3 regions of the Kitasatospora sp. NPDC093679 genome follow, and region 2 is predicted to be linked to each of the others. Evidence: riboswitches for the same ligand, from Rfam matches in the RefSeq annotation. Region 2 holds a riboswitch; each other region holds the start of a gene.
The links. A riboswitch is a leader RNA that binds a small molecule or an ion and turns the genes downstream of it on or off. The one in region 2 is predicted to bind cyclic di-AMP.
Positions count from the first base shown of each region.

Region 1: linked by a shared signal. The riboswitch ahead of AB0O09_RS29270 (NlpC/P60 family protein) and the one ahead of AB0O09_RS27715 (M23 family metallopeptidase) in region 2 are both predicted to bind cyclic di-AMP.
Region 3: linked by a shared signal. The riboswitch ahead of AB0O09_RS27310 (glycoside hydrolase family 16 protein) and the one ahead of AB0O09_RS27715 (M23 family metallopeptidase) in region 2 are both predicted to bind cyclic di-AMP.

Region 1 is NZ_JBFBDW010000046.1:25,127-29,834, forward strand. It holds gene AB0O09_RS29265 (NlpC/P60 family protein) at 1-328, opposite strand, end outside; gene AB0O09_RS29270 (NlpC/P60 family protein) at 568-1,635, opposite strand; cyclic di-AMP (ydaO/yuaA leader) riboswitch at 1,646-1,834, opposite strand; gene AB0O09_RS29275 (NlpC/P60 family protein) at 2,194-3,222, opposite strand; gene AB0O09_RS29280 (NYN domain-containing protein) at 3,414-4,708, opposite strand, start outside.
Region 2 is NZ_JBFBDW010000041.1:40,586-45,293, reverse strand. It holds gene AB0O09_RS27725 (GNAT family protein) at 1-150, opposite strand, end outside; gene AB0O09_RS27720 (hypothetical protein) at 247-1,134, shown strand; gene AB0O09_RS27715 (M23 family metallopeptidase) at 1,177-1,947, opposite strand; cyclic di-AMP (ydaO/yuaA leader) riboswitch at 1,955-2,117, opposite strand; gene AB0O09_RS27710 (YiaA/YiaB family inner membrane protein) at 2,343-2,633, shown strand; gene AB0O09_RS27705 (4-oxalocrotonate tautomerase family protein) at 2,660-2,869, opposite strand; gene AB0O09_RS27700 (alpha/beta hydrolase) at 3,067-3,903, shown strand; gene AB0O09_RS27695 (TetR-like C-terminal domain-containing protein) at 3,903-4,469, shown strand; gene AB0O09_RS27690 (hypothetical protein) at 4,511-4,696, shown strand.
Region 3 is NZ_JBFBDW010000040.1:18,001-22,708, reverse strand. It holds gene aceB (malate synthase A) at 1-987, shown strand, start outside; gene AB0O09_RS27315 (gamma-glutamylcyclotransferase) at 1,128-1,514, shown strand; gene AB0O09_RS27310 (glycoside hydrolase family 16 protein) at 1,560-2,873, opposite strand; cyclic di-AMP (ydaO/yuaA leader) riboswitch at 2,877-3,053, opposite strand; gene AB0O09_RS27305 (8-oxoguanine deaminase) at 3,313-4,695, opposite strand.

The DNA.
Region 1 (4,708 bases), on a different contig from region 2:
CGGCGGCGGCGGTGGCGAGGTCGGTGTAGAGCCCGTTCAGCTCTTCCTGGCCGGTGGCGACCTGGTCCTGCAGCTGGCCGGCCTCGGTCTGCAGGCGCTTCTGGTCCTCCCCCGCGGCGTTCGCGCGCTCGCTGGCCTGCTCGGCCTCCTCGTAGAGCCGGTCGACCTTCGCCCGGACGTCGGCCGTCCGCCGCCCGGGGTCGGCGGGGGCGCCGTGGGCCGCGGTGCCGACGGTGGCGCCGACGGCCGTGGTCGCCGCGGCCGTGAGCACCAGGGCCCGGGCGAGGGTGTGGCCGCCCGGCAGTTGGGGGCGTCGGTGCGCGGACATGCGGCGGCGGCTCCGTTCCTGCGGACGGACGGCCGCCGCCGCCCGGGTCGGGCGGGCGTCCTCGCGGACATCCGGGGGCAGACGTTAGCGAGTCCGGCCGGGCTAGTCCAAACCCTGCCAGCACCGAATATTTGACCTTCAATCGGACATTCTGCCGACCGGGCCGCCGGGTGCGGCAACGGCCGCGGGCCCGGCCCCACAGGGGGAGCCGGGCCCGCGGGGAGCCGCCGGACGGACCGTCAGACCCGGACGATCGCCGAGATCGGCATGGCCGTCGCCGAGACGTAGCGGACGACCGCACCGGTGTGCGGCGCGTGGATGACCTGCCCGCCGCCCACGTACATGCCGACGTGGTGCTGGTCGCTGTAGTAGATCACCAGGTCGCCGGGCTTGGCGTTGGCGATGTTGGTGCCGATGTTGGTGCCCGCGCCGGCCTGGGACTGCGAGGTGCGCGGGATCGAGACGCCGGCCTTGCCGTACGCCCACTGCATCAGACCGGAGCAGTCGAAGGTGCTCGGGCCGGTCGCACCGTACACGTACGGGGCGCCCAGCGCGGACTTGACGGCCGCGATCGCCTTGGCGGTGTACGAGCCCGAGGGCACGTCCGCACTGCCGAGGTCGGGACGGGCGGTGTCCCGCGAGGCGCGGTCCGCGGTGGACTTGGCCGCGGAGGCCGCCTTCGCCTCGGCCGCGGCGAGGTCGTCCTTCTCCTTCTGGGTGAGGGTGTTCAGCAGGGCGCTGGCCTTGGCCAGCTTGTCCTGGAACTCCTCCTTCTTGGCCTTCAGCGCGCGGGTGCTGGTGTCCAGCTCGGCGAGCTTGTGCTCGGCCTCGGCCTTCTGGCCGTCCAGCTTGGCCTGCTCGGCCTTGAAGGACTTGAGGGTGTCGGCCTGGGTGGCGCTCATCCGGCTGACCGCGCCGGCCTGACCCAGGAACTCGCCCGGGTTGCTGGAGAGCATCAGCTGGACGGTCGGCGAGATGCCGCCGTCGCGGTACTGCTGGGCCGCGACCTCGGCGAGGCGGCCCTGGACGCCGCTGACCTCCGCCTGCTGGCGGGCGACCTGGTCCTGCAGCTGGGTGACCTGCTTCTGCAGGTCCTGCTGCTTCTGCTCGGCCGCGAGGTAGGCCTCGTTGGAGGCCTCGGCCTGCTCGTTGAGCTGGTCGACCTGGGCCGCGACCTGCTCCTTGGTGGGGGTCGGGTCCGCGTGCGCGCCGGTCTGCGAGGAGAGGGCCACCGCAGTGGCGGCTGCCGCAGTCAGGATCGAGGCGCGGGTACGGCCGACGGGCTTGGGACGACGATGGGACGCCACGAAGGCGGACTCCTTCTTCCTCACACCGCCTACCGGGTGAGCTGACGGGTTCGGGCCGGAAGCATTGCCCTACGACGCCTCACGCCCGCACCCGCCCGTCCGCGGTCCGACCGCGGCCCGGCCGGCGCGGCCGACCTGACGCCGATTCACCCCGGGGGAAACGTGGTTCCCCGGCTCCGTTCGACAGCACCCCCGCAGGGGCTCCCCGTGGACGGTCGGGACCGTCCTGCTGCGTCGCGGACTCGGCGGCGACCACCGCCGTCGCCCGGGTTGGGCGAACCACTGTGCGGTGATCCGTGGGGATGACCCTAGTAACCGATCCGTGATCCGTTCAAATCCTTGTCAGAAAAACGACGGGGAAATGTTGTCGTGAAAATGTGATTGCGACCGCCAGTGACCGGCGATCCACGCTCGGATGACGCGATGTCACCCGCCGGCGGACAAAACGCGACGCCCGGGCGTGTCGGAGATCACACGGTGATCGCGACACGCCCGGGCGTGTCATGCGGCATCAGAAACGCCACAGGTGAGGCTTATGTCCGAATTGCTACCGGAGGGTCAGACGCGGCGGATCGTCTTGATCGGCAGGGTGTCGGCGTCCATCACCTTCACCACGTCGCCGGTGTGCGGCGCGTGGACGACGAGGCCGTTGCCGATGTACATGCCGACGTGGTGCGCGTCCGAGTAGTAGATGACGAGGTCACCCGGCTGGGCGTCGGCCAAGGAGGGTACCCGGGCGCCGACGCTCGCCTGCGACTGCGAGGTGCGCGGCAGCGACACGCCGGCCTTGGCGTACGCCCAGACCATCAGACCGGAGCAGTCGAAGGAGTTCGGGCCGGTGGCGCCCCAGACGTACGGGGTGCCGCGCTTGCCCATCGCCGCGGCGACCGCGGTGGCCGCGTAACCGGAGGCCGGCGGCAGGCTGCCCAGGTCGTAACGGCTGTCGCCGCGCGAGGCGCGGTCGGTGCCGAGGACCGCGGCGCGCTCGGCGGCGGTCAGCGTGCTCAGCAGGCTCTGGGCCTCGGAGAGCTTCTTCTGGACCTCCGACTTGGCGTCGTTCAGGACCTGGGTGGAGCGGTCCAGCTCGGACAGGATGGCGGCGGCCTCCTGCTTCTGCTGGTCCAGCCGGCGCTGCTGGTCCCGCAGGCCCTTCAGCGTCGAGGCCTGGGTGTCGGTGGCCTGCTCGTTGCTGGACGCCTTCGCGAGGTAGTTGTCCGGGTTCGAGGAGAGCATCAGCGCGACCGTCGGGTCGACGCCGCCGGTGCGGTACTCGTCGGCCGCGACCGCGGACAGGCCCGACGCCACCTGGGAGAGCTGCTCCTGGCTGCGGGCGATCTGGTCCTGCAGCTGGTCGGCCTGCTTGCGGAGCTGGTCGGCCCGCTCCTTGGCGCCGTTGTACTTCTCGGCCGCCTGCTCCTGCTCCTCGAGCAGCTTGTCGACCTGGACCTTCACCTCGTCCTTGCTCGGCTTCGCCGGCGCGGCGTGCGCGGCGGCCTGGGCCGACAGGGCGACCGCGGTCGCGGCGGCAGCGGTGAGCACGGTGACCCGCGCGCGGCTCGGCTGCTTGGGACGGCGGTGGGAGGCCAAGGGACTAGCTCCTTCTTCCTGCTGGACTCACCCGATCGGGTGGACGTCCGGAAAATAGGTTTGACGCCAGACCCTAGTGAAGATCCGCCTCCTGCGCCACTCCCGTGCCGGGCGAACTTGGCGCGGAACGCTGGATTTCACCACCCCGACACAACCCCGCCACCCGGCCCTCCACCTGGGCCGACGGCCCGTCAGGGCCGGGCGAGCCGGTTGAGCAGCAGGATCGACGCGACCGGGCGTGCACCGGCCTTCCGTACGCCGTCCGCGACCTCCCGATCCGTGGAGACCACCACGACCGGCCGGCCCTGCGGCTCGGCCCGCACCAGGCGGCGGATCAGCTCGTCCGCGGTCTCCCCGGTGCGGCTGAAGCGCACCCGGACCCCGCGCGGCGGCGCCATGATCACCGGGACGTCGAGGTCCTGCCCGTCGAAGACGCAGGTGACCTCGGCCTGGGTGCGCTGCGCGAGCATCGCCAGACCGCCCAGCAGCCGCATCCGCTGCTGCTCCAGCGGCAGCGTCGGGTACCCGGTCTTGGTCACGTTGTAGCCGTCGACGACCAGGTGCACCTGAGGGATCGCCAGCAACTGGTCGAGCAGTGCGGGGTCGTCCTCCGCCAGACCGCGGCGCGCCACGTCGTGCGGGTTGGCCGAGCCCGGCTCGACCGCCTCCACCAGGTCGGCCGGGCGCAGCTGCGCCACCGGCAGCGCCAGCTCGCGCTGCAGGCCCTGCGCCGACTGCAGCACCGTGTCGAGCAGCAGCCGCAGCCGCATGTCCTCCACGCTGCGGCCCTCGCGCGCCGACCGCCGGCCGGCCTCCGCGGCCGTCTCCAGCTCGGTGATCCGGTGCCGCAGGCGCCGGGCCTCGCCGTCCGCCGCACTGCGCTCGGCGGCCGCGGCGGCCCGCGCCGCCTCCAGCTCGGTCGCCAGCTTGCGGGCCTCGGCCTGCGCCCGCCGGGTGTCGCTCTCCAGGCTCCGGACGCGCTTGCGCAGCGACTCCACCTCCCGGCGGACGCCCTCCGACTCTGCGCGGTGCCGGTCCAGGTCCGCGCGGGCGGCGGCACGCACCTCCGTCAGTTCGGCCTGCAGCTTCTCCACCACCCGGGCGGCCTCGGCGGCGGCGCCCTCGGCGTCCGCCCGCTCGACCTCGTCGCCCGCCTCGACCACCAGCCGGCTCCAGCCGGCCGGGCGCAGCAGGTAGGCGGCGGCGGCCACGTCCATCGGGTCGGCGGCGGCCGGCACGGCGCCGGACTCCAGCGCCTTCACCAGGTCGGGCTGGCCGAGCCGCAGCCGATCGGCTATCCGGACGCGGAAGACCGGCTCCGCGTCCAGCGCCGCGGCCAGCGCGGTCGCCGCGTACTTGGCGCGCCGGGCCGGGGTGAACTTGGCGTACGGGCGCAGTCCCGCGGGCAGTTCGCCGGGCGGGATGGCGCCGAGCGCGTCGGCGGCGATGCCCACGACCCGGCGGCGGACCCCTTCGGGCAACGGCC
Region 2 (4,708 bases):
CTCGTACCCGAGGTGCCGGACGGCCTCCGGGTCGCCGAGGACGGCGTGCAGGGCGAGGACGTCCTCCGGGTCCAGCCGGAATTCGCGGATCGCCAGGCGCGGTCCCACCAGGCGGACCTGGCGGACCGTCCGGACCCGTTCGGCTGTCATGGCCGCCGACCCTACCCCGGCCGGCCCGGCCGCACCCTCGGCCCGCGGCGGGCCCGGGTGCCGCGTGCCGGACCCCGCACCGGCTACGGTACCGGCGTGGACGACGAAGACCTGCAGCTCATCCCCCGTACCCGTGCCGAGTCCCTGCTCGCCTGGGCGGACGCCGAGGCGCTGCCCCCGGTGCCGGAGGAGGCCGCCCGGCAGGTCCTGACCCTGTTGGAACTCGGCGGCGCACCGCTCCACGACGGCTGGCCCGAACTCGGCTCCGCCGTGGTCGAACAACTGCTCCACGAACGGCTCCACCTGTACGTCCAGCCGGAGGGCGACCCGGGTGCGTACGGCGAGACCGTCCGGCTGCTGATCGACCACCAGCGGGCCGCCCGGCGGCTCAACGCCAAGCGGCAGGAACGGCTGCACGCCGAGGCGGAATGGCAGGGCGAGCTGCTCGGGACGCTGCTGCGGCGGCCGCAGCTGCTGACCTGGCCCCGGCTCTACACGCTGCTGCTGCGGGCGGACGGGGTGGACACCGCGGACACCGACGCGGTGCGGGCCTGGCTGGACGGCTTCCGCGCCCTGGAACCCGAGGACCGGGCGGCGGCGTACGCGGCCCTGGTCGACGGCGGCGCACTGGACCCGATGACCGGGGCGGACGCCGCACTCGGCTGGGGCGAGGCGCACCTGCTGTCGATCGGCATGGCGACGGACGGGGCGCGGCGGCTGCTGGAGTACGGGCTGATGCAGCGCAGCTACCGGAACCTGGCGGCGCTGACCGCGCAGGGCGAGCCGATGCCGTACGAGCTGCGGGGGGAGTTCGAGGACTTCGAGCAGGTCGTGGCGGACGTCGCGCTGTGGCTGTGCGGGCAGTGGACCGTCCCGGGACTGCCGGCCCTGCTGCTCACCGAGTACCCCGACCTGGCCCCCGAACCCGGCACCGCCGAACTGGAGGCCTACGCGGCAGCCCGCCAGGAAGGCCACGAGGAGTAGGCGAAGCAGGGGCAGCGCCCCAGGGGCGCGTGGGGGGACTTCTCAGGGCTGGACGCCGTGGGAGCGGAGCCAGCCGAGAGGGTCGACGGGGGCACCGCCGGCGGGGCGGACCTCGAGGTGGAGGCGGGGGGTGGTGACGCTGCCGGTGGCGCCGACCGTGCCGAGGACGGTGCCGCGCTCGACCGGGCCGTCGGTGACCGCGAGCCGGTTGAGGTGGCAGTACCAGACCTCGGTGCCGTCGGGCAGGGTCTCGACGATCCGGTAGCCGTAGGAGCCGGCCCAGCCGGCCGAGGTGACGGTGCCGCTGCCGACGGCGGTGACCGGGGTGCCGGTGGCGGCCTGGAAGTCGAGGCCGGTGTGCAGGTGGGCCCAGTGGCCGCTGGGGCCGTACTGGGCGCCGAGGGTGTAGCCGCTGGTCGGCAGGGCGAGGGCGGTGGCCTCGACGGCGGCCTGGGCGGCGCGGCGGGCCTCGGCCTCCTGCGCGGCGGCGAGGCGGGCGGCCTCGTCGGCGGCGGTGCGGTGGTCGGCCTGCTGCTGGATGCGGGCGAAGAGGGCGAGGCCCGGGTCGGCGGAGTCGGCGGCCTGGTCGGGCGCGCTCACGGCGGGTTCGGCCGCGGCGGCCGGGCCGGCGGCGGCCGCTGTCATGCCGGCGGCGCCGAGGGTGGCGGCCACGGTGGCGGTGACGCCCAGCAGCGGGCTGCCGCCCCTGGTCTGCCGGGGCATCCGGTGGCGGGCCTGGTCGGCCTGCTCCCAGGGGTGGTCGAGGAGCCGGGTGGCTGCGGCGGCGGAGTCCGCCGAGTGCGTCGACGCCACGGGGGCGCACTCCTTTCCTTCCCTCGCCGACCGGGTTAGCTGACGGGTTCGGAGCAGGAAGGTCTCCTACGGCTGGGCCACCGGCCCGGCCGATTCACCCCAAGGAAGGTGGTTCCCCGGCTCCCGTGACCACCGGCGAAGGCAGCCGCGGGATTGAGCGACACGCGCACGGTGCCGTGTCGGTACGGCGTTGCCGACCGCGCTGCGTTATCAAACGTTAATGCTAGGCACGCCTTGATTCCAAGCGTCTGCGACGGTGGATTCGTAAGGGCTACGCGCAGGATGGGCGATTTGCCATAGATTGTGAATCGGCCCCTGACGGAGGGTGATCACCCCCCTCGGGGTGAGTATCCGTACTCATGCGGGCCGGTGCCCGCTCCGGGACCCTGCAAGGCATGAGCGCACCGATGCAGTCCCGCACCACGGCCGCCTACTACGTGCAGGCCGTCCTGTCCTTCGCCCTCGCCACGGCCGCCCTGGCGATCGGGATCGCCCGCCTCCCGGTGGACGCCTGGATGCGCGCCTTCCTGGCGGTCGCCCTGCTGTACGTGATCACGTCCTCGTTCACGCTGGCCAAGGTGGTCCGCGACCGCCAGGACGCCGGGGAGCTGGTGTCCCGGGTGGACCAGGCCAGGCTGGACAAGCTGCTGGCCGAGCACGACCCGTTCCGGGCCGACAACCTCTGAGCCCCCGCGGGCCCGGCCCGCGGCGGTCAGCCGGCGGAGGCGGCCCGGGCCTGCTTGGCGGCGAAGGTCTCGCCGCCGGCCGCCCAGTTCTCGGCCGGGATCTCCTCGACGACGACCCAGACCTTCTCCGGGTCCATGTCGGTCGCCCGGGCGTAGGCGGCGGTGAGTTCGCGGGCGATCTCGGCGCGCTGCTCCTCGGTGCGGCCGGCCAGCTGCTTGACGGTGATGAGGGGCATGACGTCTCCGGTCTCTCGGTCTCTCGGCCTCTCGGCCTCTCGGCCTCTCGGTCCCGCGGCCCCGCGGCCCCGCGGCCCCGCCGAAAGCTACCGCAGCCGGCACGCGCCGCCGCGCCGCCCTTGACGGCTAAGGCTATTAGCCGTAGCTTTATGGCTACGGGCAATCAGCCGCGTCAGCGAGGCCAAGGAGGCCGGCCGTGAACGACACCCAGCACGCCCCGCAGACCCGCCACCTGGACGTCCCCGGCGGCCGCCTGGCGTACGACGACACCGAGCAGGGCACCGGCACCCCCGTCGTCCTGCTGCCCGGGATGCTCGACCTGCGGTCGGCCTACCGGCACCTGCACCCGCTGCTCACCGCCGCCGGACACCGGGTGGTCACCATGGACCTGCGCGGCATGGGCGAGTCCTCGACCGCGTGGGACGACTACTCGCCGACCGCGATCGCCGGCGACGTCCGCGCCCTGCTCGACCACCTGGGCATCGACCGCGCCGTCCTGGTGGGCAGCTCGTACACCGGCGCCACCGTCGTCCGGGTCGCCGCGGACGCACCGGAGCGGGTCGCCGGGATCGTCCTGGTCGACGCCTTCTTCGAGAACTTCCCGCCGAACCTGCTGCAGAAGGCCGTGGTCGGCCTGCTCGGCCCGGCCGTCACCTGGTTCCCCGGGCTGTGGGGCGCCGCGCAGAAGTTCTACTTCCCGACCGCGCGGCCCACGGACTTCGACGCCCAGCGGGCCCGGCTGGTCGCCGCGCTGAAGCAGCCGGGACGCCGCCGGGCGGTCCGCGGCTACGTCCGCGGCGACTCCGCGCCGACCGGCTGGGGCGCGGACGTGCGGTGCCCGGCGCTGGTCGTCATGGGCAGCCGGGACCCGGACTTCCCCGACCCGGCGGCGCTCGCCGAGCGGCAGGCCTCGGCGCTGCGCGGGCGTATGGTGATCATCGAGGGCGGCGGCCACTACCCGATGGCCGGGTACCCGCAGGCCACCGCCGACGCCCTGCTGCCCTTCCTGGCCGAAGTGAACGAGGTCGCCTGATGCCCCGGGCCGGACTGACCCCCGCCGCCGTCGTCGACCGCGCGCTGGAACTCGTCGACGAGCAGGGCCCGGAGACCCTCACCCTGGCCGCGGTCGCCGGCCGGGCCGGGGTGGCCACCCCCTCGCTCTACAAGCACGTCACCGGCGGCCTCGCCGAACTGCGCCGGCTGATCGCCGTCCGGGTCACCGACGAGCTGACCGAACGGCTGTCCCGGGCGGTGCTCGGCCGCGGCGGCGACGAGGCGCTCGCGGCGCTGATCGACGCCTACGTCGACTACGCGGTGCAGTACCCGTCGCGCTACGCGGCCCTGCCGCAGGCGCCGCAGGACGACCCGGCGTCGACCGCGGCGGCCGGCCGGCTGGTCGAGGTGATCCTGGCGGTGCTGCGCGGGTACGGGCTGGCCGGCTCCGAGCTGATCCACGCCACCCGGACGGTCCGTGCCGCGGCGCACGGCTTCGCCTCGCTGAGCACCGCCGGCGGGTTCCGGCTGGCCGAGGACGTCGCGACCACCCGGCAGCGGCTCACCGGGGTGCTGGTCGCGGGCCTGCGCGACTGGCCGCGCTGAACCGCCCGTGACCCGGCGGCGTCCCGCGCGTTGTGCAGGGCATGAAGAAGCGCAGCATGCTCGCCTTTGCCTCGCTCGCCGTCGGCGTCGTCGCCTCGCTGACCGCCCCGAGCGCCCACGCCGACGGGCCGCAGCACCGCACCGGTGACGCCAGGACGGTCACCGGCACCGAGCTCCCGGACACCGCCGCCGCCGAGCAGGCCGCCGAGGACGCCGACCTCGCCTGAGCCCGGGCGGCC
Region 3 (4,708 bases), on a different contig from region 2:
TACTTCTACCTGCCGAAGACCGAGAGCCACCTCGAGGCCCGGCTGTGGAACGACGTCTTCACCCACGCGCAGGCCGAGCTCGGCATCCCGCACGGCACGATCCGCGCCACCGTCCTGATCGAGACCATCACCGCGGCCTTCGAGATGGAGGAGATCCTCTTCGAGCTGCGCGACCACGCCGCCGGGCTCAACGCCGGCCGCTGGGACTACCTCTTCTCGATCGTGAAGAACTTCCGCGACGCCGGCGACCACTACATCCTGCCGGACCGCAACACCGTCACCATGGCCTCGCCCTTCATGGCCGCCTACACCCGCCTGCTGGTGCAGACCTGCCACCGCCGCGGCGCCCACGCGATCGGCGGCATGGCCGCGTTCATCCCCTCCCGCAAGGACCCGGAGGTCAACGCGGCCGCCCTGGAGAAGGTCAAGGCCGACAAGGACCGCGAGGCCGCCGGCGGCTTCGACGGCTCCTGGGTCGCCCACCCGGACCTCGTCCCGGTCGCCCGGTCCTGCTTCGACGCCGTGCTCGGCGACCGACCGAACCAGAAGTCCTCGCCGGGCTCGCCCGAGCCCGTCACCGCCGAGCAGCTGCTCGACATCGCCGGTGCCGGCGGCAGCTGCACCCGCGCGGGCCTGCACAACGCCGTCCAGGTCGGCGTCCGCTACATCGAGGCCTGGCTGCGCGGCCTCGGCGCGGTCGGCATCTTCAACATGATGGAGGACGCCGCCACCGCCGAGATCTCCCGCTCGCAGATCTGGCAGTGGATCAACAACGGCGTCGTCCTCGCCGACACCGGCGAGAAGGCCACCGCGGAGCTCGTCCGCCGGCTCGTGGCCGAGGAACTCGCCGAACTGCGCACCGAGCTCGGGGACGCCGCCTACGCCGCCGGGCGCTGGACGGAGGCCGCCCGGCTCTTCGAACAGGTCGCCCTGGCCGAGGAGTTCGTCGACTTCCTCACCCTGCCCGCGCTGCCCCTGCTCGACTGACCCCAACCTATCCGCCGGGCGAGCGGCCCGACGCCCGCCAGGACGTCGAACTCGTCCGCCGCAATTCACCGTTCCGTACGGCTCCCGCCGCCCAGGCGCCGGGAGCCGTACGGAACACCCGTGTTCGGAGGCACTTCCCCATGGCGCTCATCTTCTTCAACGGCCAGGCGATGACCGGCGGCCCGTTCCACCCGCTGGTCGCCGAGTACCTGGTCGGCCCGGTCCGCACCGCACCCGGCCACCGCTTCTTCTCCGTCCGCGACGTCTGCCCCGGCCTGCTGCCCGACCCGGGCGGCAGCGCGGCGATCGAGGGCGAGCTCTACGACCTCCCGCTGGAGCACCTGCGGGACGCCGTCCTGCCGGGCGAGCCTCCGGAGTTGGAGCTCGGCGTGATCGCCCTCTCGGACGGCACGCCGTGCCTGTCCATGGTGCTGCGCCGCGGTGAGCTCGAGCGCGGGGTGCACCGCGAGATCACCGGCCACGGCGGCTGGCGGGCCTACCTGGCCACCCTCGGCCGCACCGCCTGACCGGCGCCCCCGGGGGGAGGGCGCCGGTCGGGCGGACGCGGAAGGTCAGCCCGCCTTCCAGAACTTGACCGAGTCGACGGCGATGTCCGCCGAGGAGCCCACGGCGGGCACGGTGCCGCCGAGGGCCGTCTCGGACTGCAGCACCCAGTGCATCGAGTTGGCGGGGATGCGCGCGGTGGAGCGCCCGATCACCTTGCCGTCCAGGTAGAAGGTCACGCCGTCCTTCTGCCAGTCGACCGCCGAGGTGTGCCACGCGCCGGCGGTCGGGACGCCGCTGGAGTAGGCGTCCTGGTCGCTGCCCGAGGTGGCGTCGGCGCGGTGCATGAAGGCGCCGATCGAGCCGTTGAGGTCGCCCTCGGGGAAGTCGATCTCGCCGTGCTGCGGCCAGACGCCGTCGTCCGGCCAGAGCAGCCACGCCATCTTGTAGCCGGAGGCCGAGGTCGCCTTCCAGGTCACCTCGAAGCGCCCGTACTGGACGCCGTCGCCGGAGGCGGACGGCAGCTTGGGCACCGGTGCGGAGACCCAGGTGCCGGAGGCGTCCCGGTTGAGGTGGAGGTTCATCTGGCCGTTGGCGATGGACATCGTCCTCGACGGCGAGTAGGTGCCGTTCTTGCTGGTGTCCTTCCAGCCGTCCGGGTAGGCCCACCACTTGCCGTCCACCGCGGCCGGCAGTCCGGAGCAGTGGCTGGCGGTGATGGACGGGCCGTTGGAGCAGCCCGTCCAGCTGCCGAGCGGCACGTTGACGCCGTCGAAGTCGTCCGACCAGGTCGGCGCACCGGCCGTCGAGGTGGGGGAGGAGCTCGCCGACGGGGAGGCGGCGAAGCTCGGCGCCGCCGTGGTCGGGGACGCGGTCGGCGTGGTGGGCGCCGGGGTGGCGCTCGCCGTGGGGGAGGTGCTCGGCGCCACCGGGGCGGCGGTCGGGCTCGGGCTCGGGGCCGGCGCGGCGGTGCCCGCGTCGCGGACGTCCAGCGTCTGCACCGGGAGGTCGTGCCAGCGCCGGTCGGCGTCCTGCCAGGTGCCGAAGGCGGTGTAGACGCCGGCCGGCAGGGTGCGGGCGGCGGTGGTGACGGTGACCCCGTCGGGGCAGATCCGCACGTTGCGGCCGCTGCCGGGGAAGTCCAGCTTGTTGCCGGCGGCGTCGCGGACGGCGACGCCGATCCTCCGGGCGGTGAAGCAGGCGGAGGAGTGGACGGAGAGGGAGGCGGCTGCCGCGGTGTTCGCGGCCATGGCGACCGGCGAGAGCCGGTCCTGGGTCACCTCGGGCACGTTGGCGGCCTCGGCGCTGCCCAGGAAGGGGACGGCCAGCAGGCCGAGCCCGGCGACCGCGCCCACCTTGAGGGCGATGGCGGAAACAGGCATGGAGTTGTTCCTCGACGACGCCTGCGAGGTGAGCTGTCGGATTCGGGCCGTCAGGTGGCCCGGCCGCCCGGTGGGCGGCTTCACCCCGAGCCCTGGCCGTACGCGAGCATGCGCGCGGGGCCAGGGCGACTTACCTGGTTCCCCCGCTCCCGTCCGTGTCGCATCTCGCGTTGCCGTCACCGGGCGGACGGGACTCGGCGGTCCCGGGACGGGGCCCGCATGGAGCGGGCGTCCGAGCAGGTTAGCAGTGTCCTCCCGGAGGGCAAGGCATCGGACCGTCGATGTCAGGTCCGTCACATCCGGGCGCGCCGCAGCCCCCGGACCCTCGCCGTGGGTCCGGGGGCTGTGCTCCGTACGGCCACCGGCCCGCTGTGGGCCGGCCGGGGGCCACGGAGTCCGGGTGGCGTACCGTCCCTGGTACGGCCCGGAGTGCGGGGGGTCAGGCGCGGGAGGCGAGCTCCTTCGCGGCGCGGGCGCAGGCCAGCGCGATCCGGTCCTCGTCGACGGTGGTCAGCACGCCCTTCTCGACGACGGCGTTGCCGTTGACGAACAGCACCGCCAGCGGCGGCAGGGCGCCCATGGTGAGCGCGGCCACCGGGTCGGCGATCGAGGAGTGCATGATGCCGTCGACCTTCCACAGGGCCAGGTCGGCGAGCTTGCCGGCCTCGATGGAGCCGATCTCGTTCTGCCGGCCGAGCACCCGGGCGCCGCCCATGGTGCCCAGACGCAGCGACTGGCGTGCCGTCAGCGCGTCGGGGCGGCCGTGCAGGCGGTTGATCAGCAGCGCGTTGCGCAGCTCGGTGCCGAGCTCGCCGGACTCGTTGGAGGCGGTGCCGTCGACGCCGAGGCCCACCGGCACGCCGGCCTTCAGCATGTCCGGGACGCGGGCGATGCCGGCCGCCAGACGGGCGTTGGACGAGGGGCAGTGGGCGACACCGGTGCCGGTCTCGGCGAACTTGGCGATGTCGGAGTCGTTCATGTGGACGCAGTGCGCCATCCACACGTCCTCGCCGAGCCAGCCGGTGGACTCGAAGTAGTCGGTCGGGCCCATGCCGAACAGCTCCTTGCAGAACTGCTCCTCCTCGGCCGTCTCCGAGCCGTGGGTGTGCAGCCGGACGCCCTTGCGGCGGGCCAGCACGGCCGACTCCCTGAGGAGTTCGGTGGAGACCGAGAAGGGCGAGCAGGGCGCGAGGGCCACGTGCAGCATCGAGCCGAAGGAGGCGTCGTGCCACGTGTCGACGGCGGCCTCGGAGGCGATCAGGATGTCCTCGGTCCGCTCCACCGCGTGGTCCGGCGGCAGGCCGCCGTCCTTCTTGCTGCGGTCCATCGAGCCGCGCAGCGCGGTGAAGCGCAGGCCGAGCTCCTGCACGCCCTCGATCGAGGCGCCGAGGACGTCGCCGCCGCCCTGCGGGAAGACGTAGTGGTGGTCGGAGGCGGTGGTGCAGCCGGACTTGAGCAGCGCGGCGGCCGAGCCCTGGGTGGCGGCGTGCACCAGCTTCTCGTCGATCCGGGCCCAGGTCGGGTAGAGCGCGACCAGCCAGTCGAAGAGGATGTCGTCCTGGGCGAGGCCGCGGGTGATCCACTGGTAGAAGTGGTGGTGGGTGTTGACCAGGCCCGGGGTGACCAGATGGCCCTCGCCGTTGATCCGGCGCACCACGTTGTCCAGCCACTGCGGGGCGGGGCCGTCGCCGACCGACTCGATCCGGTTGCCGAGGATCACCACGTGGCCGCGGGCGTACTCGGTGTCGTCTGCGTCCACCGTCGCGACGGCGACGTTCTCGATCACGATCCGCTGGTCGGCGGGTGGGGGCTGGACTGCCATGGCGTGAACTCCT